2 regions of the Heyndrickxia sp. FSL K6-6286 genome follow, and region 2 is predicted to be linked to the other one. Evidence: riboswitches for the same ligand, from Rfam matches in the RefSeq annotation. Region 2 holds a riboswitch; the other holds the start of a gene.

Region 1 (12,727 bases), 1.3 Mb from region 2:
CGTCATGCTTGTCATTTTTATTACAATATTAAATTTACGTGGTTTAACTGAATCTGCAGCAGTTTTAGCCTATCCTATCTATTTATTTGTTTTTGCTTTAGTGATGCTGATTTTTGTAGGGATGTTTAAAATTGCAACAGGGCAAGTGTCACCACAATTGCATACATCCATTGGGACACCGGTAGCAGGAATTTCTTTATTCCTATTACTACGCGCCTTTTCATCAGGCTGCTCAGCTTTGACTGGTGTAGAAGCGATTTCGAATGCTGTCCCAAATTTTAAAGCACCGGCTGCAAAAAATGCTGCTGCAACATTAGCCTTAATGGGATTTATTCTTGCTGTTCTATTCTCGGGAATTACTTTTTTAACCTATTGGTTTGGAATTGCTCCTAAAGGAAATGAAACGGTGATTTCTCAAATTGCAGCACAAACATTCGGACGAAATTTCCTTTATTTCTTTGTACAAGGAACTACTGCATTAATATTAGTACTTGCTGCTAATACAGGTTTCTCGGCATTTCCTATGTTAGCTTACAGTTTATCCAGGGATAAGTATATGCCAAGAATGTTCTCGATTAGAGGGGATCGTTTGGGATACTCAAATGGAATCATTTTTTTAAGCATTGCTTCTATTTTGCTCATCATAGCATTTAAAGGAAAAACAGAGCATTTAATTCCCTTATATGCAGTAGGCGTTTTTATTCCATTTACCCTTTCTCAAACAGGTATGAGTATGAAATGGTTAAGAGAAAAACCGAAAGGATGGATTGGTAAACTTGCTATTAATTTAATAGGGGCACTTATTTCATTTCTTGTACTAGCGATTCTTTTTGTAACTAAATTCCATCAGGTTTGGTTTGTCATTATCTTCCTACCTATTGTTGTATATACGTTTTATCAGATAAAAAAACATTACTCAGCGGTTGGAGAACAGCTACGTTTATCAAAGCATATAGAGGAAGAAATTAAGGGAAACATTTTTATAGTGCCTGTTGCGGGAATAACAACGGTTGTGGATCGCTCGATTAATTATGCAAAATCTTTATCTGATCAAGTAATTGCTGTATATGTTGCCTTCGATAAGGAAGATGAAAAAAAGATGGAGCTACAATGGGCTGAATTAAATAATGGGGTTCGCCTTGTGACACTTTATTCATCCTATCGGAGTATACTTCATCCTTTGTGTAAATTTTTAGAAACGATACAAGCCAAAGCAACAGAAAAGCATTATATGGTGACTGTATTAGTCCCACAATTCATCCCTAAAAAAAGATGGCACACTATTTTACACAATCAATCAGCTCTATTGATAAGAGCCAGATTGCTGTGGCAAAAGGACATTGTTGTTTCAACATTGCCGTATAAATTTAAAAAATAGAAGCCAAAATATCGTTTCAAAAAATTTACCATTGATTTATTATAAAATTATTTTATAATAGTAAATTATGAACTAAATAAAAAAATCCTCATCAAACCGATGGGGTAGAGGTCGCGGTTATTAAGAGTAAGACGGACGAGATCCAGAGAGATTGATAACTCCATCTGAAAGGAATAACTGCCGAAGCTTGTACACATCTCTGTGTGTATCGGCTGGGGCTGTATCCAAATAGGAGCAGAACTGTCACGTTTATTGATTCCAAATGAACGTGTTGTGCTATCTTCGGAAGGTATGATGCGGGGTGTTTACAATGCCGCGAAATCTTTTTCGTGGCATTTTTGTTTATTCCCCACCCTTCCAATAATCAATTAAGCGACCACCTCTTAAGGTCCGACGCTTATTATGAAAAGGGAGTGTATTTCTACATGGATAATCAACAAGAACCTCAACTAAAACGCAAATTAAAATCCCGACATCTATCGATGATTTCACTTGGAGGTACTATTGGTACCGGTCTCTTCTTGGCTAGTGGTGGAGCGATCCATACAGCAGGCCCAGGTGGAGTAATCGTCGCATATCTATTAATCGGAATCATGGTTTATTTTCTAATGACCAGTCTTGCAGAGATGGCTGCCTTTATGCCTGTATCTGGAACATTCAGTACGTATGCATCAAGATTTGTTGATCCCTCTTTGGGGTTTGCTCTTGGATGGAATTACTGGTATAACTGGGCGATTACAATTGCCGCAGAATTATCAGCAGTCACTATAATTATGAAGTTCTGGTTTCCACATACTCCTTCTTTAATTTGGAGTAGTATTTGCTTAGTCATTATGTTTCTCTTAAATTATTTATCTGTTAAAGGATTTGGTGAAGCTGAATTTTGGTTTTCCCTCATTAAAGTCATAACTGTTATGGTATTTATTATTACAGGTTTTTTAATGATCTTCGGCATTATGGGTGGCGAACCTGTAGGTTTTAAGAACTTCACTGTTGGTGATGCCCCATTCCATGGCGGATTCATGTCCATGCTTGGAATATTTATGGCTGCAGGATTCTCATTTCAAGGTACAGAACTTCTTGGAGTAGCTGCAGGTGAAAGCGATGATCCAGAGAAAAGTATTCCAAAAGCTGTTCGACAAGTATTCTGGCGTATTCTTTTATTTTATATATTAGCTATCTTAGTAATCGGTCTTCTTATCCCTTATACTGACAAAAATTTAGCGATGGAAGATGTTGCAATGAGCCCTTTTACTATTATTTTTGATAAAGCTGGAATTGCCTTTGCAGCATCAGTAATGAATGCAATCATTCTGACAGCTGTATTATCTGCAGGAAATTCAGGGATGTATGCATCTACTCGTATGTTATGGGATTTAGCACGGGATGGGAAAGCACCAAAGTTTTTAGCAAAATTGAATAAAAACGGAGTACCAGTTAATGCATTAATCGTAACATCTTTAGTTGGAACAATTGCCTTTCTGGCCTCATTTTTTGGTGATGGTGTTGTGTATGTTTGGTTGCTCAACGCTTCCGGAATGTCAGGGTTTATTGCATGGCTGGGCATCGCGATTAGTCACTATCGATTTAGAAAAGCTTATGTGGCACAAGGTCGTGATTTAAATGACTTACCTTATCGATCAAGGCTATTTCCATTCGGACCAATCTTCGCCTTTATCCTATGTGCAATTGTTATATTAGGACAAAATTACTCATCATTTTTAGGTGGGCATATTGATTGGACAAGTATTTTAATTTCTTATATCGGTTTACCACTATTTATCATCGTTTGGTTAAGCTATAAGTTCATTAAAAAAACAAAAATCGTACCTCTTGAGGAATGTGATTTTAGTACAAATAAAAATTACTAATATTGACCGTCTCTGACGGTCTTTTTTTATACCGGTACATGGAAGATCCATAGAAAAAGAAAAGCAGTTATAACGGAAAGAGCATAAACAAGCAACGGTTTAAGCATATGCAATCTCATAAATGTATACATAACGAAATAAAATGGAAGCTCCATCCAAAATCCCCATCCATGGTCAAATTCAATCTCATTAAAGTAAATAAATAAACCTTCAATTAGCATGGAGCCTATAACCCACTTACTTAAAAAAATAAACTTTTTTATTTTCCTTACCCCCTCTGGATAACGGGATAAGTACAATAAGGATAATAATGGTAGGAGAACTAGGACATTAAATAATTCTATTTCTTTTTCAGATAGAAAAGGGGAATGATATTTCCAAAGCCAATAGTCCCTACATAATACAATATAAGTTAAATTACAAGTAATTACATATAATAACGTTGTGTGATAGTCTCTCCAATTTTTTAGATACCCTTTCCAAATCAATATAATCAACAATAAAACTGTCACTGTGATGCTCATTTAATTACTCCCATCTAGTCTCTTGCCTATGATTATTTTTTCCAAGCCGGAAGTTTCTATCCACTAATTATTTGCGGTTGAACGGATAAAAAATGCCGAATATCAAAAAATAAAAATGAAAGAGGTGATTACAAATGAAGGAACGGAACACAAAACTAACTAGTCCCGAAATAGGAGCTCTTTGGGGAACTTATATGAATAATACAATGGCTTGGTGCCTTATTACTTATTTTCTTCATCATATTAAAGATAGTGAGATTGAAAAAATTCTACAAAAGTCACTGGATTTTACTAATATACGAATACAAAAAATTATAACTATATTTAACGAGGAAAATATCCCCATTCCAAACGGTTTTACAGAAAGGGATATTAACCTAAATACACCACCACTGTTTAATGATCCTTTTGCCTTAAGCTTTGTTTATAATATGGGAAGATTGGATATGATTTTTTACTCATTTGCCATTGTAAATACTGCAAGACATGATATCACTTCCTTCTTTTCAGCTGCATTATCTGAAGCTTCTATGCTATATGAAGATGCAGTAGTTTTACTATTATCAAAGGGATTATATGACCGTCCCCCAAATATTCCGTATCCTACAGAAGTTAAATACATAAAAAAAGAAACCTATATAAATGGGATATTTCATAAAAGAAGACCATTAAATGTTAATGAATTGACTGAAATCTTCTTTAATATCGAAAGAAACTACTTTTCTATTCTGTTATGTACGGGTTGCTTGCAAGTTGTTCGTGATAAGGAAGTAAAGGACTTTATAAAGAAAGGAAAGGAAAGGAAATTTCAACTAAACAAATTAAATTTTTTAATGATCTATTATTCAAGGAAGATTTACTTGGAATCACTACTGTAAATATGGAGGTAACAGACTCACAGAATTCCCCTTTTTCTGATAAATTAATAATGAATCTGTTCAATACTTTAAATGCACTGGATATTTCATTGCTCGGGCATTCATTATCCACTTCATTACGAACGGATTTAACCGTACAAATTAGTAAGATTATCGCTGAAATTCTGTCCTATACGAAGGATGGTTTTGACTTAATGGTAAATAGAGGCTGGTTAGAGGAACCTCCTGCAGCTCCTGATCGAAGAGCTCTTGAAAAAAATGAATAACGAAATAAGGAGGCTTCCATAGGAGCCTCCTTATTCATTAAAATTGAATTTTTTCTTCTAAAAAGCTTTTTAGTTCTGAAATTGGAAGACGAGTTTGTTCCATAGTATCCCGATCACGAACCGTTACCATATGATCTTCTTTTGAATCAAAGTCATAAGTAATACAGAATGGAGTACCAATTTCATCTTGTCGACGATAACGTTTTCCGATTGAACCAGTTTCGTCAAAGTCAACCATATAGTGTTTAGCTAAATCAGCGAAGATCTCCCTTGCTTCATCAGATAATTTTTTCGATAATGGTAGGATTGCTGCTTTATACGGTGCAAGTGCTGGGTGCAAATGCATAACTGTTCTCGACGTACCATCCTCTAATGCTTCTTCTTCATAGGCATTAATCATAAATGCTAGTGTTACACGGTCTGCTCCTAAAGATGGTTCAATACAATACGGAACATAGCGTTCATTTGTTTCTTGATCCAAATAGGTAAAATCTTCACCAGAAAATTGCATATGCTGTTTTAAATCGTAATCTGTTCTTGAAGCGATTCCCCATAGCTCTCCCCATCCAAATGGGAATTTGTATTCAAAGTCCGTTGTTGCATTACTATAATGTGATAGTTCTTCCTCAGAATGATCACGGAGACGAAGATTTTCTTCTTTTACTCCAAGTGATAATAACCAATTCTTCGCATATTCCTTCCAGTAATTAAACCACTCTAACTCTTCACCAGGTTTACAGAAAAATTCTAATTCCATTTGTTCAAATTCACGGGTACGGAAGGTGAAGTTTCCTGGAGTAATTTCATTACGGAAGCTTTTACCGATTTGGGCAATACCAAATGGTAATTTCTTACGCATCGTACGTTGAACATTTTTAAAGTTTACGAATATCCCTTGTGCTGTTTCCGGACGAAGGAAAATTTCGTTTGTGCTCGTTTCAGTTACACCTTGGAACGTTTTGAACATTAAATTAAATTGACGAATCCCTGTAAAATCTTTACTACCACAATCTGGACAAGCAATATCATATTCCTTCATAAGCTCTTCCATTTTTTCAAACGGGAGCCCATCAACAATAATTTCTGTCCCTTTTGCTTCTGCTGCATTTTCAATTAATTTATCTGCACGATGTCTCGCTTTACAATTTTTACAATCGATCATCGGATCATTAAAGTTACCAATATGGCCAGATGCTTCCCATGTTCTTGGGTTCATTAAAATAGCTGAATCAAGACCTACATTATAAGGGGATTCTTGAATAAACTTTTTAGTCCAAGCCTTTTTAATATTATTCTTCAACTCTGTACCAAGTGGACCATAATCCCATGTATTTGCAAGACCTCCATAAATCTCTGATCCAGGAAATACAAATCCACGGTGCTTCGCATGTGATACAATTTGTTCCATAGTTACTGCCATAGTTATTCTCTCCTTTTCGTAAAAATCAAAAAGCTCTCGTTCCCAGGCTCGTTTAAGCCTGGGGACGAGAGCTATACTCACGCGGTTCCACCCCAGTTGATGTGTAAATATACACATCCACTTTCTTACAACGACTCCAGATTGCCGTTTCACTAAAACTTCTTATCAGGCTTCCACCTTCCCTGACTCGCTAGCAAAGAATACATTTAGCTACTATTGATCCTTCAATGTCGTCCATATTTTTAAGATTATATTACCCCAATGGAGGAATATAAGTCAATGGACGGTAGCTCTTTATTGTTAACACCTACTATAAAAAAGTTATTAAATATGATATTTTTACATAAAATAATTGACAAATGGAGGTTATGAAAATATAATTATATTTAAATCACCAACTATAAAATATATAGCAACTTACATTAAGTAATTAATATAAATGGAGGAATGAAATATGACAATGTCAAAATGGACTGTTGACACAGCACATAGTAGTATTGATTTTTCAGTAAAACATATGATGGTATCTAAAGTAAAAGGAGCTTTTCAACAATTCTCTGCTGTAGTTGAAGCTGATCCAACAAACCTAGAAACAGCAAACATCGATTTCAGCATTGATGTCGCAAGTATCGACACTAGAAATGCAGATCGTGATAACCACTTACGCTCTGCTGATTTCTTTGATGTTGAACAATATCCAACGATGACCTTTAAAGCAAACAAAATTGTGAAAACAGGTGAAGATGAATACAATGTTACAGGTGATGTTACACTTCATGGCGTTACACGCGAAGAAACATTTGCAGTGACATTCGAAGGATTAGCAAAAGATCCAATGAGTGGAGCGGAAAAAATCGGCTTCAGTGCTAATGGAAAAATCAAACGCAGCGACTATGGTTTAACTTGGAATGCAGCTCTTGAAACTGGCGGTGTCCTAGTTGGAGATGAAATAAAAGTAGCTATTGAAATCGAAGCAGCGAAGGAAGCGTAAAAAGAGGCTGGGACATAACTAGCTTCAAATAGTGAAAAAGTTGAATTTGAGCGAACTCAAATTCAACTTTTCCTATTTTTGTGTGTTAATTCTTCTATTACCGTAGTTGTTTGGCCGTGAATTTTCTTAAATTCACGGCCATTAATGCGAGTCCCATTTCATTTTCTACCTTCGATTTTCCTCGTACAGAAAATCGAGTGAAACGTAAATTAGCCTTCAAGAATCCAAAAACTGGTTCCACATCGATTTTGCGTTTTCGATAGATGGAGCTCGTTTTCTCTTCTGAAAGCTTCGCTCTCACATATACTTTTTGTTGTTCCCATTGTTCATTCACCATTAGTTTTCGATTGTTGCCTTCTTTCGCTTTTGTACATGATGAACGGAATGGACATCCCGAACAGTCCTCACACTCGTAGATCTTGAACCTTCGTTGGAATCCCGTACGATCAGTACGGACAGAATGATATTGAAATTCAAGACGTTTCTGGTTAGGGCATATATATGTATCTGTTTCTTCACAATACTGCCAGTTGTCGGGATTCAATGGGTTTTGTTTGTACTTTTTCTTTTGCTCCTTCAAATACAGATTATACGTAATCAGTGCTTCTCGTTTTCTGTTCAAAAGGATATCATTATAGTTTTGTTCACTACCATAACCTGCATCTGCGACAATATGTTTCGGTAACACGAAATAATGGTTCTCGATTTCATCAAGAAATGGAATTAACGTACGTGTATCTGTTGGGTTTGAAAATAAACTATAGGCAAGCGTGTATTGCCCTTCTGTTGCGATTTGTACATTGTAACCAGCTTTCAATTGTCCGTTTTGCATATAATCATCTTTCATTCGCATAAATGTCGCGTCCAGATCTGTTTTGGAATAGCTATTACGTGTGCCTAAAATTTCAAAGTCTCGTTGATATTTTTGTTTTCGTAAGACAAAATCAATCAACTGTTTACGCACTTGTTTCGGGTATTTGCGTTCACTTCTTAAAGCTTTTCGTTCTGGAACGTCTGATGATTCCTTAATTTGTTTATCATACTCAGCTACGACATTGTCCACTTTTCCTACCAATTGAGCGAGCTCTTTCAATGATAATTGTTCATCACCTTCCCGTTCAATTTCAGGTATAATTTCGTTCTCAAGTAGCTCGTTATATAGCTGGTTTGACCTTTCAATTAAACTGTGATGATATTTCTCAATCGATTTCTTCCAGACAAACGTAAATTTATTCGCATTTGCTTCAATCTTTGTACCATCAATAAAAATTGCTTCTTGATCGATTAGTTTTTCTTCGATTAATTGGCAACGAAATTGGACGAAACATTGGCGAATTAATTCTTTCACATCTGAATGAACACGGAATCGATTGATTGTACGGTAGCTTGGTTCATACCCTTGTGATAGCCACATCATCCGGATACTGTCTTTTAATAGGGCTTCAATTTTTCGCCCTGAAAAGACAGATTGGGTGTAGGCACATAAAATAATTTTAAGCATCATGCGTGGATGATAAGCAGGATAGCCCTCATTTCGCAGAAATGGTTCGAAAACTTCATGAGGAATACTTTCAACTAGATGATGGATATGAAAGGCAATATCATTTTTTTGTAATTTTACTTCTAAATCTAAAGGCAAAACTAATTGATTCATGGTATAATTTTTAAACATAAGGATCCTTCTTTCTGTATAATTTTGTTGTGGTGACTTAATTTTATCAGAAGTGGTCCTTATTTTTGTTAAAAAAATAATCAAAGCCGGTGAAATTTTACTTGTCGTAAAATTTCACCGGCTTTTTCATCTCAGAGGTGGGTTTTGTCCCAGCCTCTTTTTTAGGCTGCCACGTATAGTTGATTGCTCTTGTCAAAAGCGATTTAGCAATTATTATGGAGCTTGTAGCTCTTTTCTCAGTGGAATGAGAGGTGTAACGTTATAACTACATCTAAATAGAAACTATGTTTGAGAAAAGAGCCATTTTTTACAATTCCATGTCATTGCGGTCTATAACTTGACGTTTCAAACTACATTATGTAAAACTTACGTTAAATTAGAAACTATAATGGTAAAGGTGTGCAATTATGGCAAAGTCAAAAAAAGCTAATAAATCAGGAAGTTCATTTTTTTGGATCGTTATTGTAGTAGCTGTAGTCTTACTTGCATTAATTGTATTTTTAAGTAAACAATCTTCTGATGAACCAAAACAGGACGAGACCTTCTCATTTGATTATAGTAATCAGCCATTTGAAGGTGATGAAAATGCCCCAGTTGAAATTGTTGAATTTGGAGATTACAAATGTCCAGCTTGTAAAGATTTTAATGATACTGTCTATCCAGTGATTCAGAAGGATCTTATTGAAACAGGTAAAGCCAAATTATATTTTATGAACTATCCATTCATTTACAAGGATTCGGAACGCTCAGCACAATTTGCTGAAACCGTTTATCAAGAACTTGGAAATGATGTATTTTGGAAATTCCATCATCTTCTGTATAGCAAACAGCCTAAAGAAGAAAAAACTGATTTCTTTACTCTCAAAGTCCTTAAAGATTCATTAGCTGAATTGGTGAATGAAGCAGATGTAAAGAAAGTGGAAGAGGCATTTAAAAATAAGGAATATAAGGATGCATTAGCAAAAGATCGATCCTATGTGAGCGAATTAAAAATCGACTCCACCCCTTCCCTCTTCATCAATGGAAAGAAATTCACAGGCAGTTCCTATGATGAATTTATTCAAGAAGTGAAAGATGCGGCTAAAAAATAATAATAAAAAAAGAAACGCTTGATTTTTCAAGGGTTTCTTTTTTTATTAACTCTTATTGATCAATTGTTTTAATAGTCATAAATATTCTTGAGAAAACATCTAAAATGTTTACCTCATTTACAGTATCATTATATAAACCATATCCCCAAGATTTCTCAGTATCATTTGATAGGTGGTAATATCCAGAGGCATATTCACCTGAATCTGTATCTGGAAATGCTTCATATTCAATTTCTGCTTCAATGAAAGGTACATGGGACTTTTTCGATTCAATAAAGAAAAATGGAATACCATAATTTTTATAGATTTTTGCATATGGAGCTCTAGCTGCTTCTATTAAATGCTCCTTCATAATAAAGATTGCATCATATTTTGAGGATAGATTTCCTTTTCTTATATCATTTAAATCGATGTTTTTAAAAACAATGTTCCTTTCCCGAACATCAGGTATTTTACCAACAACACCAATAGTCAAATCTCGCCCTTCATATAACGGGCTATCCTTGACCTCATTTTTATCCATACTACAAGCTGCTAACGTGGATATCAACAAAAAGAGCAGTATAATTTTTCTCCTCATTTAACCCTCCCGAGTCCATACTTTTTCCTAATAATAGCATATATTCCCACAGGAAAATTCACCTAAATATCTTTGAAGCTAATAAAAAAAGCACAAATCGAAGTTTTTTTGGAGTACTATGATGGTTACAAAAAGTAATGTTAATGTTTGTTATTCTTTTCACGGAAACGAGCGGAGCTTAAGTAAAGAGATTTATTATAAAAATTTGGAAAAAGACACATACTAATTTGGTATTGTTTTTCGTGAAGGAAACATTTTTAGTTCATGATTAAAACCGTAGATTCACTCAACTATCTTTCTCTAGACCCACCAACACTGCGTTTGTTATGATACAAAGGCAACGTTAAAAAGTTACAAAAGACCGTTTTTTTTGATTGGGGTGTTTTACATTGGGGAAAAGGGAAGCCATTGCTAAAAAAATTGCATGGATTAGTGTATGGAGTAATATCCTCTTAACCTTAGGGAAAATGATTATAGGCTGGTATGCACATAGTGATGCCGTATTTGCTGATGGAATCCACTCTGCTGCTGATGTGTTCGCCTCTGTCATTGTTCTATTAGTTATTAAAATTGCAAACAAACCTGCAGATAAAGAACACCCATATGGACACGGAAAAGCAGAAGTCATTGTATCTGGAATTGTTGGTATTTTATTGTTGTTAGTAGCCCTTTATATTGTTTATGAAGGAATTAGTGGCTTCTTCCACCCAATAGAGACACCTAATATTCTAGCAATGTATGTTGCAATCTTTTCTTATCTGTTTAAGGAATTCTTATATCGTTCCTCTATGAAAGTAGCTAAAGCTCATAATAGTAAAGCGATTGAAGCCATAGCATTTGATCATAAAGCGGATATAGTTGCTTCGATTGCTGCAGCCATAGGGGTATTATTATCGGTTATTGGAGAAAAAACTGATATTACGATTTTACTTTATGGTGATAAGGTAGCCAGTATCTTTGTTGCATATTTAATCTTTAACATTTCAAAGGAATTACTCAGTGAGGCATTTAATATCCTTTTAGAAAGAAATATTGATATGGATACACTCCAAGATTTTGTAACCATTATTTCTACATTTAAGGATGTCAAACGAATCGATAAAATCCGTGCTAGAGACCATGGCCACTATATTCTTGTTGATTTGAGAATTTCTGTTGATCATAGTAAAACAATAAAGGAAGGTCATGATCTTGCTAGAGAAATTAAACACGCACTGATGAGCAACTACGATAATATTCAAGAGGTGCTTATTCATTTAAATCCTTATTACACGAATGAGGAAAAAGAATAAGTAAGACGAAGCTGTCTATACTGAGGTCTACCCTCTTTACCTTTTAGACAGCCCGTCTGTAGTCCTTATTTCTTCTAGAGATTCCATTTTATTAAGAGACCTGCATGTGTGAGTCCTCCACCAAATCCGTACATTAAAAGAGTCTCTCCGTTCTTTACTTTTCCTTCTTTTATAGCTAAATCCAATGCTAAAGGAATAGAAACGGATGATGTGTTTCCAAAGTATTGCATACTAGTTAATGTCTTCTCCAGCGATATTCCTGTTCTATCACATACAGTTTCGATCATTCTAAGGTTCGCACTGTGCGGGATGAACCAGTCTACCTCATTTAGCGACATGCTGTTTTTTTCCAATAATTGCTCGATTCCTTCTGGTAATGTTCGAGCAACCCATTTATAGACTTCTCTCCCGTTCTGCACCATCTTCTTACTATCGATCAGCTCCTGCCCGTGCATTGTTGTCGATAGATGCGTTCGATAGACATTTTGCCCTCCATCACCATTCGTACCAAGGTGACTTCCAATAAAGCTAGGATTTACCTCGTCAAATTCAACTAAAGCAGCTGCAGCACCATCCCCAAATAAAATACATGTCGAGCGATCCTGATAATCTGTTACTTTCGTTAATGTTTCAGTTGCCACCACCAAGACTTTCCGATGTAGACCTGAAGTAATCAAACCATTCGCTACATGTAAGGCATAAGTAAATCCTGCACATGTGGCGTTTAAATCGATGGCACCTGTTTGTGGAATATGGAAATGATC
Region 2 (12,727 bases):
GATTGAATCAAATTGGGTTAATGTCCAGGTTATCGATTGAAGAATTTTTTCCTCATCCGCTTTATCGTAATTTTTGAATTCCTTAGAAAAATCAACTACTGCAGTACCATCTTTTTCAACGTTCACACTTATATTTGTGTTTGCAGGTAGGACTGTTCGGAACCCGTTAGGTATTAAATCTTGACCTGGTCCATCACTTACCAAATATTCTAAAGCTTGTGCAGCAACTCCCGATTTATTCGGTAATGGCAATGTTTGTGAAACGACATAACCGTTTTTATCAATTAAATACAGTTCAGTCATCACAGTATTTTTTTCTTCATTACTATTCTTTTCAGTACTTTTTAAGGAATCAGCATTTTTCAATGAAGTAACCTTTTGAGGAGGATCAATTTTCTCCATTTTTTCCTCTCCAAATAAACCACAACCAGATAAATATACACTTGATGCTAATAATGTAACGGCTACCGTTGCCTTTGTTTTTTTAGACATATCGTACCCCTCCTAGGACAGTTTGTACTAATATGTATACGAGCTTTCTTTTCAAAATAGACCGTTTTCAAATAAAAAACCATATACTCAGGAGTTATTCATCTCCTAAGTATATGGTCTCTACATCCTTTATCTCTCGTTCAAGCCATGATGAAGCAATATTACTAAAAATACTACTCGATCCTGTTGTAAAAAAGTGATGTTTTGGTGTTGTTTCATTCATATTCATAATATGACGAAAATATAGGATTGTACTAATTTCTCTTGCGGTTTCATCACCTGAACTAATCACCTGCACATGATCACCCATCACATTCTTAATGATTTCTCCTAACAAAGGATAGTGTGTGCATCCAAGTATTAATGTATCAATATCACTTTTTTGAATTGGATACAATGTCTCCGCAACTATTTTTTTTGCAATAGCACTTTTATATTCACCGCTTTCAACTAGCGGTACAAACTTCGGACATGCTAAGGAAGTGATGCTTGTCTTTTTATTAATTGATTTCAAAGCTCTATCATACGCTCCACTTTGAATAGTACCAATCGTGCCTAATATGCCAACCTTAAATGTTTTTGTTAATTTTAAGGCTGCCCTTGCTCCAGGATAAATAACTCCAAGAACAGGGATTTTTAGTTCAGAACGAATTTCGTCTAACACAACTGCTGTTGCAGTATTACAGGCAATAACAAGCATTTTAATATTTCTTTTTAATAAGAATCTTGTCATTTGCCATGTGAAAGCTTTCACTTCACTTACAGGTCTGGGGCCGTATGGACAACGTGCCGTATCACCTACGTACATAATACTTTCATTAGGTAATTGTTTGAGTACTTCCTTAACAACCGTTAATCCTCCAACACCTGAATCAATAATACCAATTGGTTGGTTCAAAAATCTCGCCTCATTCTTCTCTCATTTCTTGATGTAATTTCATGAGGCTGTCTTTTAATTGAAGAACCTCATCTGAAGAAAAATTAAAAAGAATATCTTGTAAATATCCTTGTCTTTTTTGAATGACTTCATCTATCATTTGTTTCCCTTTATCCAAAAGGTGAATACGTACTACTCGTCGATCATGCGGGTCTTTTACCCTCACAACTAATTCGTTCTTTTCCATGCGATCGATTAAATCAGTAGTAGTACTAAATGCTAAATACATTTTATTCGATAATTCACCAATTGTCATGTCCCCTTCTTCAAATAGCCACTGTAAGGCAACAAATTGCGGAGGCGTGATCGTATAATTACTTAATAATTCCCTGCCCTTTTGCTTAATAATTGCTGAGATATAACGCAGATCCTTTTCTATTGTTGCAACAATATCTTTTGGATGTTGTTGTACATTTCCTTCATTATTCATTAATGAAGAACCCCCTATCAATTAGAAGTTAGAGGTTGAAAGTCGGATATTAAGTATGGTTCATTCTTACTAAACCCACGAATCAAACATCAATTCCTCTGAACTTTCATAAGCTATCTATTAAATAGTACTAGAAATATTGTCACCTTTTTTCTAAAAAAATTCAAGCATGTTTTTATTAAGCTTCACATTTAAAATTCAAAGCAAAACCGACTGCAGTCTGGCAGTCGGTTTCTTGGTTAAAGCTTTAATTCTCCCATGCGAAGAAGTTCCACTACAGCTTGAGAACGCCCCTTGACTCCAAGCTTTTGCATGGCATTGGAAATATGATTTCGAACTGTTTTCTCGCTTATAAACAATTCGCTTGCAATTTCTTTTGTTGTCTTATCTTGAACTAACAGCTCGAACACTTCTCTTTCTCTTTTTGTAAGCAGCGGTTTGTGTGTGAATTCGTTGTCCTTCAACTATTGTAACCCTCCTTGCCTTCGCCAGCTTTAAACCGCGGGGATGGGTAATTTGATTGTCAGATTATCATATGTGAAAGAAATAATTAGAGTGACATTGTATTAGCAAGGAATAAAAGAAAAAGAGAAAAATGTGCTGTTTATTTATTTTTTTGTAGCTTACGACTGAAATTAATACTGATAATTTTTAATGACTAGTAGCTAATTTTAATTTTTCCTCTTCAGTCCAAGGTATTCCTTTCCCTGTCTCTGTTGAAATTTGAACCATTGCACCTCTTCCGACAAAACAAATTTCATTTTGTTCATTTACTGCCATATAATGAATATCTACCGAAGAGGTTCCAACTTTATTAGCCTTAACAAAAATATTAAGCGTCTCACCGAAAAATACCTGCTTTATGTAATCACATTGTAGATCCGCTACAACGGGAATTGCATGAGTTGTCTCCTTTATCCAATCTTGCATAAATGCTTTTTGTTTTAAAAATTCAATTCTCGCCTCCTCAAAATAAGTAAATGGGACTGTGTTATTTAAGTGACCAAACATATCTGTTTCTGAAAAACGAACAGTTATAGGATGATAAAAAGAAAAGCCTTTTCTCCATTCATCAAAGTTTTCTATATAGGATATATTTTTCATCATTTATTTCTCCTCCCCTATAAATGAATGAGCATTCATTCTATTCTATTATAGCGAGAAAATAATTCTGTGGAAAGTGTTTTCACTGAATTATCAGGTAAATCAAACTTCTGAAATTTATAGTTTACTCTTTTTATTTCCATAAAGAAGCTAGAAGTGGAATAAAACGGGGTTAGATAGAGGGATGTTATATAAGTAAAAAGCCGCCCACACATGTGGACGGCCGTCTAAATTAATCTACCATATGATCGCTTCCGAAGAAGTTTTTAAACATTTGGAATGTAGCTGCACGATTTAATGAAGCGATGGAAGTAGTCAAAGGAATACCTTTTGGACATGATTGCACACAGTTTTGAGAGTTACCACAGTTTGCAAGTCCTCCATCTCCCATGATTGCTTCTAAACGCTCATCTTTATTCATTGCACCTGTAGGGTGGCTATTAAATAAACGAACTTGTGATAGTGGAGCCGGTCCAATAAAATTGGATTTGCTATTTACATTCGGACATGCTTCTAAGCAAACACCACAAGTCATACATTTAGATAATTCATATGCCCATTGACGTTTTTTCTCTGGCATACGTGGCCCTTCACCTAGATCATAAGTACCATCAATTGGAATCCATGCCTTTACCTTTTTCAAGGAATCAAACATACGACTGCGATCTACTTGCAGGTCACGAATAACTGGGAATGTACGCATTGGTTCTAAACGAATCGGTTGTTCCAGCTTATCAATTAAAGCAGAACAGGACTGTCTAGGCTTACCATTTATAACCATTGAACATGCGCCACAAACTTCTTCCAAACAGTTCATATCCCAAGTAATAGGCGTTGTTTTTTCACCTTTTGCATTTACTGGATTCCGACGAATTTCCATTAATGATGAAATTACGTTCATATTTGGACGATACGGTAATTCAAATTCTTCTTGATACGGAGCAGAATTTGGATTATCTTGACGAGTAATAATAAAGCGTACCGTTTTTTGTTCACTCATCCTTATTTCTCCTCTTTCGTTTTAGTATAGTCGCGTTCATAAAGTTAATAACGTAAAACACTAATAGTTATTAATGTTTCTTAGTGTAGTCGCGTTCACGAGGCTTAATAAGGGATACATCTACATCCTCGTAGCTAAATTTCGGAGTATTCGTAGAAGCATCGAAATCAGCCATAGTCGTTTTTAACCATTCTTCGTCATTACGTTTTGCGAATTCCGGTTTGTAATGAGCACCACGACTTTCATTACGATTTAATGCACCAATCGTAATGACACGAGCAAGATGAAGCATATTTTTTAACTGACGTGTAAATGTCGCACCTTGGTTACTCCATTTTGCTGTATCATTTACGTTGATGTTATTATAACGCTCCATCAATTCAAGTATTTTATCATCAGTTTTTTGAAGACGGTCATTGTAACGTACAACCGTTACATTATCAGTCATCCATTCCCCAAGTTCTTTGTGAAGAAGATATGCATTTTCATTACCATCTAATGATAAAATATCATTCCATTTTTCTTCTTCTTTTTTAATAGCCTGATCGAAAATCGAAGAAGATAAGCTATCCGTGCTCTTTTCTAATCCATTAATATAGTTTACTGCTTCAGGACCAGCAACCATACCACCATAAATAGCAGATAGTAAGGAGTTTGCTCCTAAACGGTTACCACCATGCTGAGAATAATCACATTCACCAGCAGCAAATAAACCTTGGATCTTTGTATGTTGTTTATAGTCAACCCATAATCCACCCATTGAATAATGGACAGCAGGGAAGATTTTCATAGGTACTTTATGTGGGTCTTCACCAACAAATTTTTCATATATTTCAATGATACCACCAAGTTTTACATCAAGCTCATGTGGATCCTTATGGGATAAATCTAGATATACCATGTTTTCCCCATTAATTCCAAGTTTCATATCTACACACACATTAAAAATTTCACGAGTGGCGATATCTCGAGGTACTAGGTTTCCATATGCAGGATATTTTTCTTCAAGGAAATACCATGGTTTCCCATCTTTATATGTCCAAACTCGTCCACCTTCCCCACGTGCTGATTCACTCATGAGACGTAATTTGTCATCACCAGGAATCGCAGTTGGATGGATCTGAATAAACTCACCATTTGCATAAGTCGCACCTTGTTGGTAAACAATAGATGCAGCTGAACCAGTATTTATAATGGAGTTTGTGGATTTTCCGAAAATGATACCAGGGCCACCTGATGCAATAATAACTGCGTCTGCCTCAAAAGCTTGAATTTCCATTGATGTCAAGTTTTGAGCAACAATTCCACGACAAACTCCTTCATCATCTTGAACAATCCCTAAAAATTCCCAGCCTTCAAATTTATTTACTAGACCTGCTACTTCATGGCGGCGAACTTGTTCATCAAGCGCGTACAATAACTGTTGACCAGTCGTTGCTCCTGCGAAAGCTGTACGGTGATGTTGAGTTCCACCAAAACGACGGAAGTCTAATAAACCTTCTGGTGTACGGTTAAACATTACACCCATACGATCGAATAAATGAATAATTCCTGGCGCTGCTTCACACATCGCTTTAACCGGAGGCTGATTAGCCAAAAAATCTCCGCCGTAAACGGTATCATCAAAGTGAATCCATGGTGAATCTCCTTCACCCTTTGTATTCACTGCACCGTTAATTCCACCTTGTGCACAAACAGAGTGAGAACGTTTGACTGGCACTAATGAAAATAAATCTACTTGTTTTCCTGCCTCTGCAATTTTTACTGTTGACATCAAGCCAGCTAATCCACCGCCGACTACGATGATTTTTCCTCTACTCACTGGAAGACTCACTCCTTCTCATAACATAATTCCTAAAAGAATGTTACTTATTGCTGTTTTACTCTTATACGAAAGCGAATATTGCACGAATTCCAATTATTGATAATACGACAAATACTACTAATACAACATAACTAGCAATTTGTTGTGAACGTGGAGATTGTGTAATTCCCCAGCTAACACAGAAAGACCATAAACCATTAGAGAAGTGGAAAGTAGTTGCAATTAATCCAACTATGTAGAACCCTATCATCCATGGGTTTGAAAATACATCTTCCATTAAGTTGAAATTAAGTTCTGCATTCCCTAAAGCTGCTTGAATTCGAGTTTCATATACGTGCCATGCAAGAAAGATTAACACGATTACTCCTGAAATTCGTTGGAACAGAAACATCCAATTTCGAAAATAACCCAATTTACTCGTATTGTTTTTTGCTGTAAACGCAATGTATAATCCATAAATTGCATGGAACAGCAAAGGTAAATAAATAACAATAATTTCAAGGAAAATAAGGAATGGTAGACTTTCCATGAAGCCTACAGCATTGTTGAATGATTCTTCTCCGCCTGTTGCAAAATGGTTCACAACTAGGTGGACAATTAAGAATATTCCAATTGGCACAACTCCTAGTAATGAATGCAATCTGCGATTTAAAAACTCACGATTTCCGGCCACATTATACCCCCCTTATTAATAAAAGCGTGTGTGCATAGCAAAGTAATTCAAAAAAATTTTTTTTTGAATATCCTACGCAAAAATATAGCATTTATGTGACATATCCATTTTACTCCCGCTCTTAGTGACCGTCAAGGAAACGTATACATTATTTCGACATAAATACGAATACTTTTTTGCTGTATTAATCATATAAATCATTGATAAAGTAAATTATTGCTAGCAGCACTAATCATTTTGAATTATTTAAATAATTTTTCATTGCATTCCTTTCCAAAATTTTTATTAAACTGAAATGAAATTTTGTATATAATAATAAACATAGAGAAAGAGGGGAATAACTTGAAATCTTCTGCAGAATTAGAAATGAACACAGAAAATTTGGATCTTAGCGTTCCTGCCTTTGGATACGAATTGATTCGTGATATATTGATACCAGATATACTTGGTAAAGAAACACCCGAAATATTATATTGGTCTGGGAAGCATCTCGCAAGAAAATTTCCTCTTGTATCAATGGATGAGATAATATCCTTTTTTGAAGAAGCAGGCTGGGGATCTCTTCATTTGATAAAAGAAGATAAAAAGGGAATGGAGCTTGAACTCACAAGTTCCATTATAAGCCGACAATTTGATTTAAAAACTGAAAGTTGCTTTAAATTAGAAGCAGGTTTTATCGCTGAACAAATTCAAACACAGCGCAAGCTAAGAACTGAGGCATATGAGGAAATCATTAAACGTCATAGAAAAATCAAATTAATTGTTCGTTGGGATGTCAAGGATACGGATATTTAAAATAATGAAGGGTGACCGTCAAGGTCACCCTTCATTATTTTATTTCATTGCAACTAAATCAAGACCAAAAGCAGTATGTAATGATTCTACTGCCTTAATCATCTGTTGTTCTTCAATAACTGTAGATACTTTTATTTCAGAAGTACTTACCATTTTAATCATTATATTTTGTTCAGCTAATGTGGAAAACATCTTTGCTGCTACACCGGGATTTGAGATCATCCCAGAACCAATGATCGATACTTTTGCAAGACCAGCTTCATATTCAAAATGATCAAAACCCAATGTTTCTTGATAATCTTCTAAAATTTTACTTGTATCATGTAGATCATCATTTTTTATCGAAAATGAAAGATAAGCATCCTCTCCGTCTGTTTGATTTTGTATAATGATGTCCACGTTTATATTATTATTTGCTAATGTAGTAAAAACGGATGAAAGATTTTGAAAACTATTTTTCAAACCAAAAATAGTAATTCTTGTAATATCTCCCTCAAATGCGACCCCACGGACTACTAAACTTTTTTCCACTGTAACTTCCTCCTCAATAACTGTACCGGCTACTCTTTCTAAACTTGAACATACTTCTAATGGAATTTGATAATTTTTAGCAAATTCAACAGCCCGCGAATGCAAGACTCCTGCACCTAAATTACTAAGCTCTAGCATTTCATCATAGGAAATGGCTTCAAGCTTTCTTGCTTGTGGTATAAATCTTGGATCAGAAGTATATACACCGGTTACATCCGTATATATTACACACTTTTCTGCTTCTAATGCGGCAGCCAGAGCGACTGCAGTTGTATCTGAACCACCTCTACCCAAAGTTGTAATTTCTCCATCCGTTGATACGCCTTGAAAGCCTGCAACAATCACAATATTCCCTTCTGCCAATTGGTTAATAATCCTTTTTTGATCAATATCAATAATACGAGCGTTACTATGTACAGATTCGGTTAATATACCTGCCTGCCAACCTGTAAATGAAATCGCTGAATGACCTTTTTCTGCTAATGCCATAGAGAGAAGTGATATTGTCACCTGCTCTCCAGTCGATAATAGCATATCCATTTCCCTTTTATTTGGATAGCTTGATAGTTCCTTTGCTAGAGTAACAAGTTGATCGGTTGTTTTACCCATTGCTGAAACAACAACGACCACTTGATTTCCCATCTTTTTTTCATCTAAAATTCGATTTGCAGTGTTTTTGATACGCTCAACATTTCCAACCGAGGTTCCACCAAATTTTAGTACTACAACTCCCAATGAATCCGCCCTCTTTCCCATGATATAAAATCCTATCCCTACAAAAAAAAGCAATGAGAACGATATCTCATTGCTTGTGATGACGTAATAAATAAACATTACGAAAAAACACTTTGCGAGATAGCTCTCCAAGGTGATATACCTTGACAGTTCAGTATTTCTTAAACCCTGAACCAGCGAAAACAAAGAATGAGTCTGTTTTCACTTCGGCGAAACTCCCTTTCAAAGCTTTTCAACGAATCTCATCATTCTCCAAGCCTTTACTCTTTAGTTTCGCACCTCTACCACTAAATTAGTAATAAAAGTATTAAATTTTTTATCATTATAGCATAGTGCTCTATAGTTGACTACCTTAATTGTCTAATTTTTCTTTTAGTATGACTGCAACATTTTTTGGAATACCGAGCTTTATAAAGTCATCCACTGATGCCTCTTTCATATTCTTCATCGAACCAAAATGGCGAAGAAGTTGCTTTTTTCGTTTTGGACCAATACCTGTTATCTCATCTAAAATCGATTGAAAAGCATTCTTCCCTCTTAATTGACGATGGAATGAAATAGCGAAACGATGGACTTCGTCTTGAATTCTTTGTAGTAAGTAAAACTCTTGGCTATTTCTTGGTAGAGGTACCATCTCTAAAGGATTTCCAGCCAATAATTGTGATGTTTTATGTTTTTCATCTTTTGCAAGTCCAGCAAGCGGTATTGATAATCCTAATTCGTTTTCAAGTATATCCCGTGCGGCTTCAATTTGTCCCTTTCCACCATCAATAATAATTAAATCCGGTAAAGGTAATTCTTCTCTTAATGCCCTACTATATCTTCTTCTAATTACTTCTCTCATTGATTCGTAATCATCGGGTCCTTGTACAGTTTTAATTTTATACTTCCGATATTCTTTTTTCGCGGATTTTCCATCAATAAATACAACCATCGCTGATACAGGATTTGTTCCTTGGATATTTGAATTATCGAAAGCTTCAATACGATGTGGCGTATAAATTCCCATCGCTTCACCAAGATTTTCAACTGCTTTAATGGTCCGTTCTTCATCCCTTTCAATAAGTGCAAACTTTTCGTTTAAGGCAATAGAAGCATTTTTTTCAGCCATTTTGATTAAGTCTTTCTTTTGACCTTTTTTTGGCTGCAATACTTTGGTCTCCAGTAATTGTTCACAAATCTCAATATCTACATTCTCTGGAAGCAATATCTCTTTTGGTTTAAAGTGATTAGGCTTTAAATAGAATTGTCCTAAAAAGGTTAAAAACTCTTCTTCAGGCTCATTGTATATTGGGAACATAGAAACATCACGTTCGATAAGTTTGCCTTGTCGAATAAAAAAGACTTGAACACACATCCAGCCCTTATCAACTGAAAAACCAAAAACATCTCTGTCAGTAAAATCAGTCATCGTTATTTTTTGCTTTTCCATTGTTGTTTCTATATTTAGAATCTGGTCTCGATACTCTTTTGCTCTTTCAAATTCTAAATTTTCAGCTGCCTCTTCCATTTTTCTTGAGAGTTCAAGCTTAATTTCCTTGTAGCCACCATTTAAAAATTTAGTTATATCATCAACGATGTTTTTATAGGTATCCTCTTTCACCTCATTAATACAGGGAGCTAAACACTGTCCAAGGTGATAGTATAAGCATACTCTATCTGGAAGTGTGGAACATTTTCTAAGAGGATAGATTCGATCCAGGAGTTTTTTTGTTTCATTAGCTGCCTGTACATTTGGATACGGTCCGAAATATTTTCCCTTATCACGTTTTACTTTTCTAGTTGTAATTAATTTAGGATGTCTTTCATGGGTAAGCTTAATATATGGATAACTCTTGTCATCCTTTAACATGACATTATATTTGGGATCGTGTTTTTTTATAAGATTTATTTCTAGAATAAGAGCTTCTATATTGGAGGATGTGATAATGTATTCAAAATCTTCAATTTCACTTACTAACCTTTGTGTTTTCCCGTCATGAGAACCTGTAAAATAAGAGCGAACTCGGTTCTTTAATATCTTCGCCTTCCCAACATAAATGATGGTTCCTTGACGATCTTTCATTAAGTAGCAACCAGGCTGGTCAGGAAGAAGAGCTAACTTATTTTTGATAACATCATTCATATTCTTCTACCTTTCATAAAAGTCGAAAATGCGTTTCCTCTAAAAAATCCGAGTCAATATGACCCGGATTCTTATATTATAAATGTTTATTTACTAATTCAACTAATGCTTCTTTAGGTTGATAGCCAATAACTTTATCAATTTCTTGACCATCTTTCATTAAGATTAATGTTGGGATGCTCATTACACCGTACTTACTAGCTGTTTCTTGGTTTTCATCAACATCTAATTTTACGATTTTAACTTTATCTCCCATTTCAGCATCTAATTCTTCAAGTACTGGTGCAATCATCTTACATGGCCCACACCAAGTTGCCCAGAAATCTGTTAATACTAATCCTTCAGAAGTCTCTGAAGAGAAATTTTGATCAGTAACATGAGTAATTGCCATTTGTTTAATGACCTCCTATATATAACTGTAATTCTAACGCAAGTATAACATCCTTCATATTGAGATGCTAATAATTTGTTTCTACATTAAAATTCCCACTTATTTTTTTAGTTATTCTAATGAACAAATCATTTAAAATTTAATATTTTTTAAACGCAATGAATTTAAAACAACTGAAACAGAGCTAAATGCCATAGCTGCACTTGCAAACCAAGGTGGAAGCACACCTGTAATAGCAAGAGGAATACTAATTACATTGTAAATAAATGCCCAGATAAAATTTTGCTTAATATTTCTCATTGTTTTTTTACTGATGATCATAGCATCAGCAATTTTATTTAAATCATTATTTAATATCGTAATGTCACCAGATTCAATGGCTATATCTGAGCCATTTCCCATCGCCATTCCTACATTAGCACTAGTTAATGCAGGAGCATCATTTATTCCATCTCCTACCATTATTACTTTTTTTCCTTCATTTTGTAGTTTTTTTATCCAGCTTGCTTTCATTTCTGGTGTCACTTCTGCCTCAACATGCTTAATACCAACCATTTCACCAATCATTTTAACCGAGTTTTTATTATCTCCTGAAAGGATCATGATTTTCAAACCCATTTGCTTTAGTCTTTGCACTGCCCTTTTTGAAGAATTCTTTACCTCATCTGCGACAGCTATTATTCCAACAAGTTGATCATCGATTGAAATAAGCATAACAGTCTTCCCTTGTCCTTCTAACTTATTTATTTTTTCTTCTACTCCAATAAGTGTATAGTTTGTCTGTGTTTTAAAATAGGAAGGGTTAGCAATAATAATCTTCTTACTTTCGACAATTCCTTTGACCCCATGTCCGGGCAGCGTAGTCACATTTATCGCTTTAGGTAATTTATCAGTCCTTTTTTCTGCCTCACTTACAATTGCCCTTGCAATTGGATGATTCGTATTCATTTCAAGGGCACCGACTGATTGTAGAAAACATTTCTCCTCAATATTTTGTATAAATATATCTGTTACTACAGGGTTCCCTTTTGTAATCGTCCCTGTCTTATCAAGAACAATCATATTGTTTTTGGATAAAAGTTCAATTAGTTTCCCTTCTTTAAAAAGAATACCAATTTGAGCTGCCTTCCCACTTCCCACCATAATTGATGTTGGAGTAGCTAAGCCTAAAGCACATGGACAAGAAATAATTAAAACAGCGATTGTTTTTTCTAGGGCTTCATTAACTTGTCCTGGATTTAAATAGCCATACCAAAGTATGAAGGTTGCCACAGCAATTAGCACTACAATTGGAACAAATATTGCAGTGAATTTATCTGCAATATGCTGGATAGGTGGTTTAGAAATTTGGGCTTCCTCTACGATTTCAATTATTTTTGAAAGAAAAGAATCATTTTCCTTTTTAGTCGCTTTAATTTTTAATAATCCGTTTTCATTCATCGTTCCTGAATAGACTGTATTTCCTATATTTTTTTCTACCGGGAGGCTTTCACCGGTCAGCATCGATTCATTGACGGTTGAAATCCCTTCAATTACTTGTCCATCGATTGGTATCCTTTCACCAGGTTTCACAATTACTATATCCCCGGGAATAATTTGATGGATAAAAGTCTTTGATTCTTTTCCATTCATATATTTAATAGCTGATTTTACTTGTAATTGATTTAATTTTTTAATGGCATCCATCGT

Evidence for each region. A riboswitch is a leader RNA that binds a small molecule or an ion and turns the genes downstream of it on or off. The one in region 2 is predicted to bind lysine.
Region 1: it holds a riboswitch for lysine, as region 2 does, so the genes downstream of both, MHI39_RS02125 (amino acid permease) here and MHI39_RS08655 (aspartate kinase) in region 2, are expected to answer to the same signal.

The regions. Positions count from the first base shown of each region.
Region 1 is NZ_CP152029.1:376,150-388,876, reverse strand. Features, by position in the region: gene MHI39_RS02130 (APC family permease) at 1-1,378, shown strand, start outside; lysine riboswitch at 1,476-1,665, shown strand; gene MHI39_RS02125 (amino acid permease) at 1,804-3,249, shown strand; gene MHI39_RS02120 (CBO0543 family protein) at 3,276-3,773, opposite strand; gene MHI39_RS02115 (DUF3231 family protein) at 3,908-4,651, shown strand; gene MHI39_RS02110 (DUF3231 family protein) at 4,579-4,917, shown strand; gene MHI39_RS02105 (glycine--tRNA ligase) at 4,955-6,337, opposite strand; gene MHI39_RS02100 (YceI family protein) at 6,792-7,328, shown strand; gene MHI39_RS02095 (IS1182 family transposase) at 7,426-9,000, opposite strand; gene MHI39_RS02090 (thioredoxin domain-containing protein) at 9,408-10,091, shown strand; gene MHI39_RS02085 (hypothetical protein) at 10,144-10,671, opposite strand; gene MHI39_RS02080 (cation diffusion facilitator family transporter) at 11,061-11,963, shown strand; gene MHI39_RS02075 (ketoacyl-ACP synthase III) at 12,038-12,727, opposite strand, start outside.
Region 2 is NZ_CP152029.1:1,716,363-1,729,089, reverse strand. Features, by position in the region: gene MHI39_RS08700 (GerMN domain-containing protein) at 1-492, opposite strand, end outside; gene racE (glutamate racemase) at 587-1,390, opposite strand; gene MHI39_RS08690 (MarR family transcriptional regulator) at 1,401-1,859, opposite strand; gene MHI39_RS08685 (response regulator transcription factor) at 2,099-2,323, opposite strand; gene MHI39_RS08680 (thioesterase family protein) at 2,511-2,963, opposite strand; gene sdhB (succinate dehydrogenase iron-sulfur subunit) at 3,196-3,963, opposite strand; gene sdhA (succinate dehydrogenase flavoprotein subunit) at 4,034-5,785, opposite strand; gene MHI39_RS08665 (succinate dehydrogenase cytochrome b558 subunit) at 5,850-6,461, opposite strand; gene MHI39_RS08660 (YslB family protein) at 6,804-7,256, shown strand; gene MHI39_RS08655 (aspartate kinase) at 7,296-8,522, opposite strand; lysine riboswitch at 8,636-8,814, opposite strand; gene uvrC (excinuclease ABC subunit UvrC) at 8,875-10,647, opposite strand; gene trxA (thioredoxin) at 10,724-11,038, opposite strand; gene MHI39_RS08640 (heavy metal translocating P-type ATPase) at 11,171-12,727, opposite strand, start outside.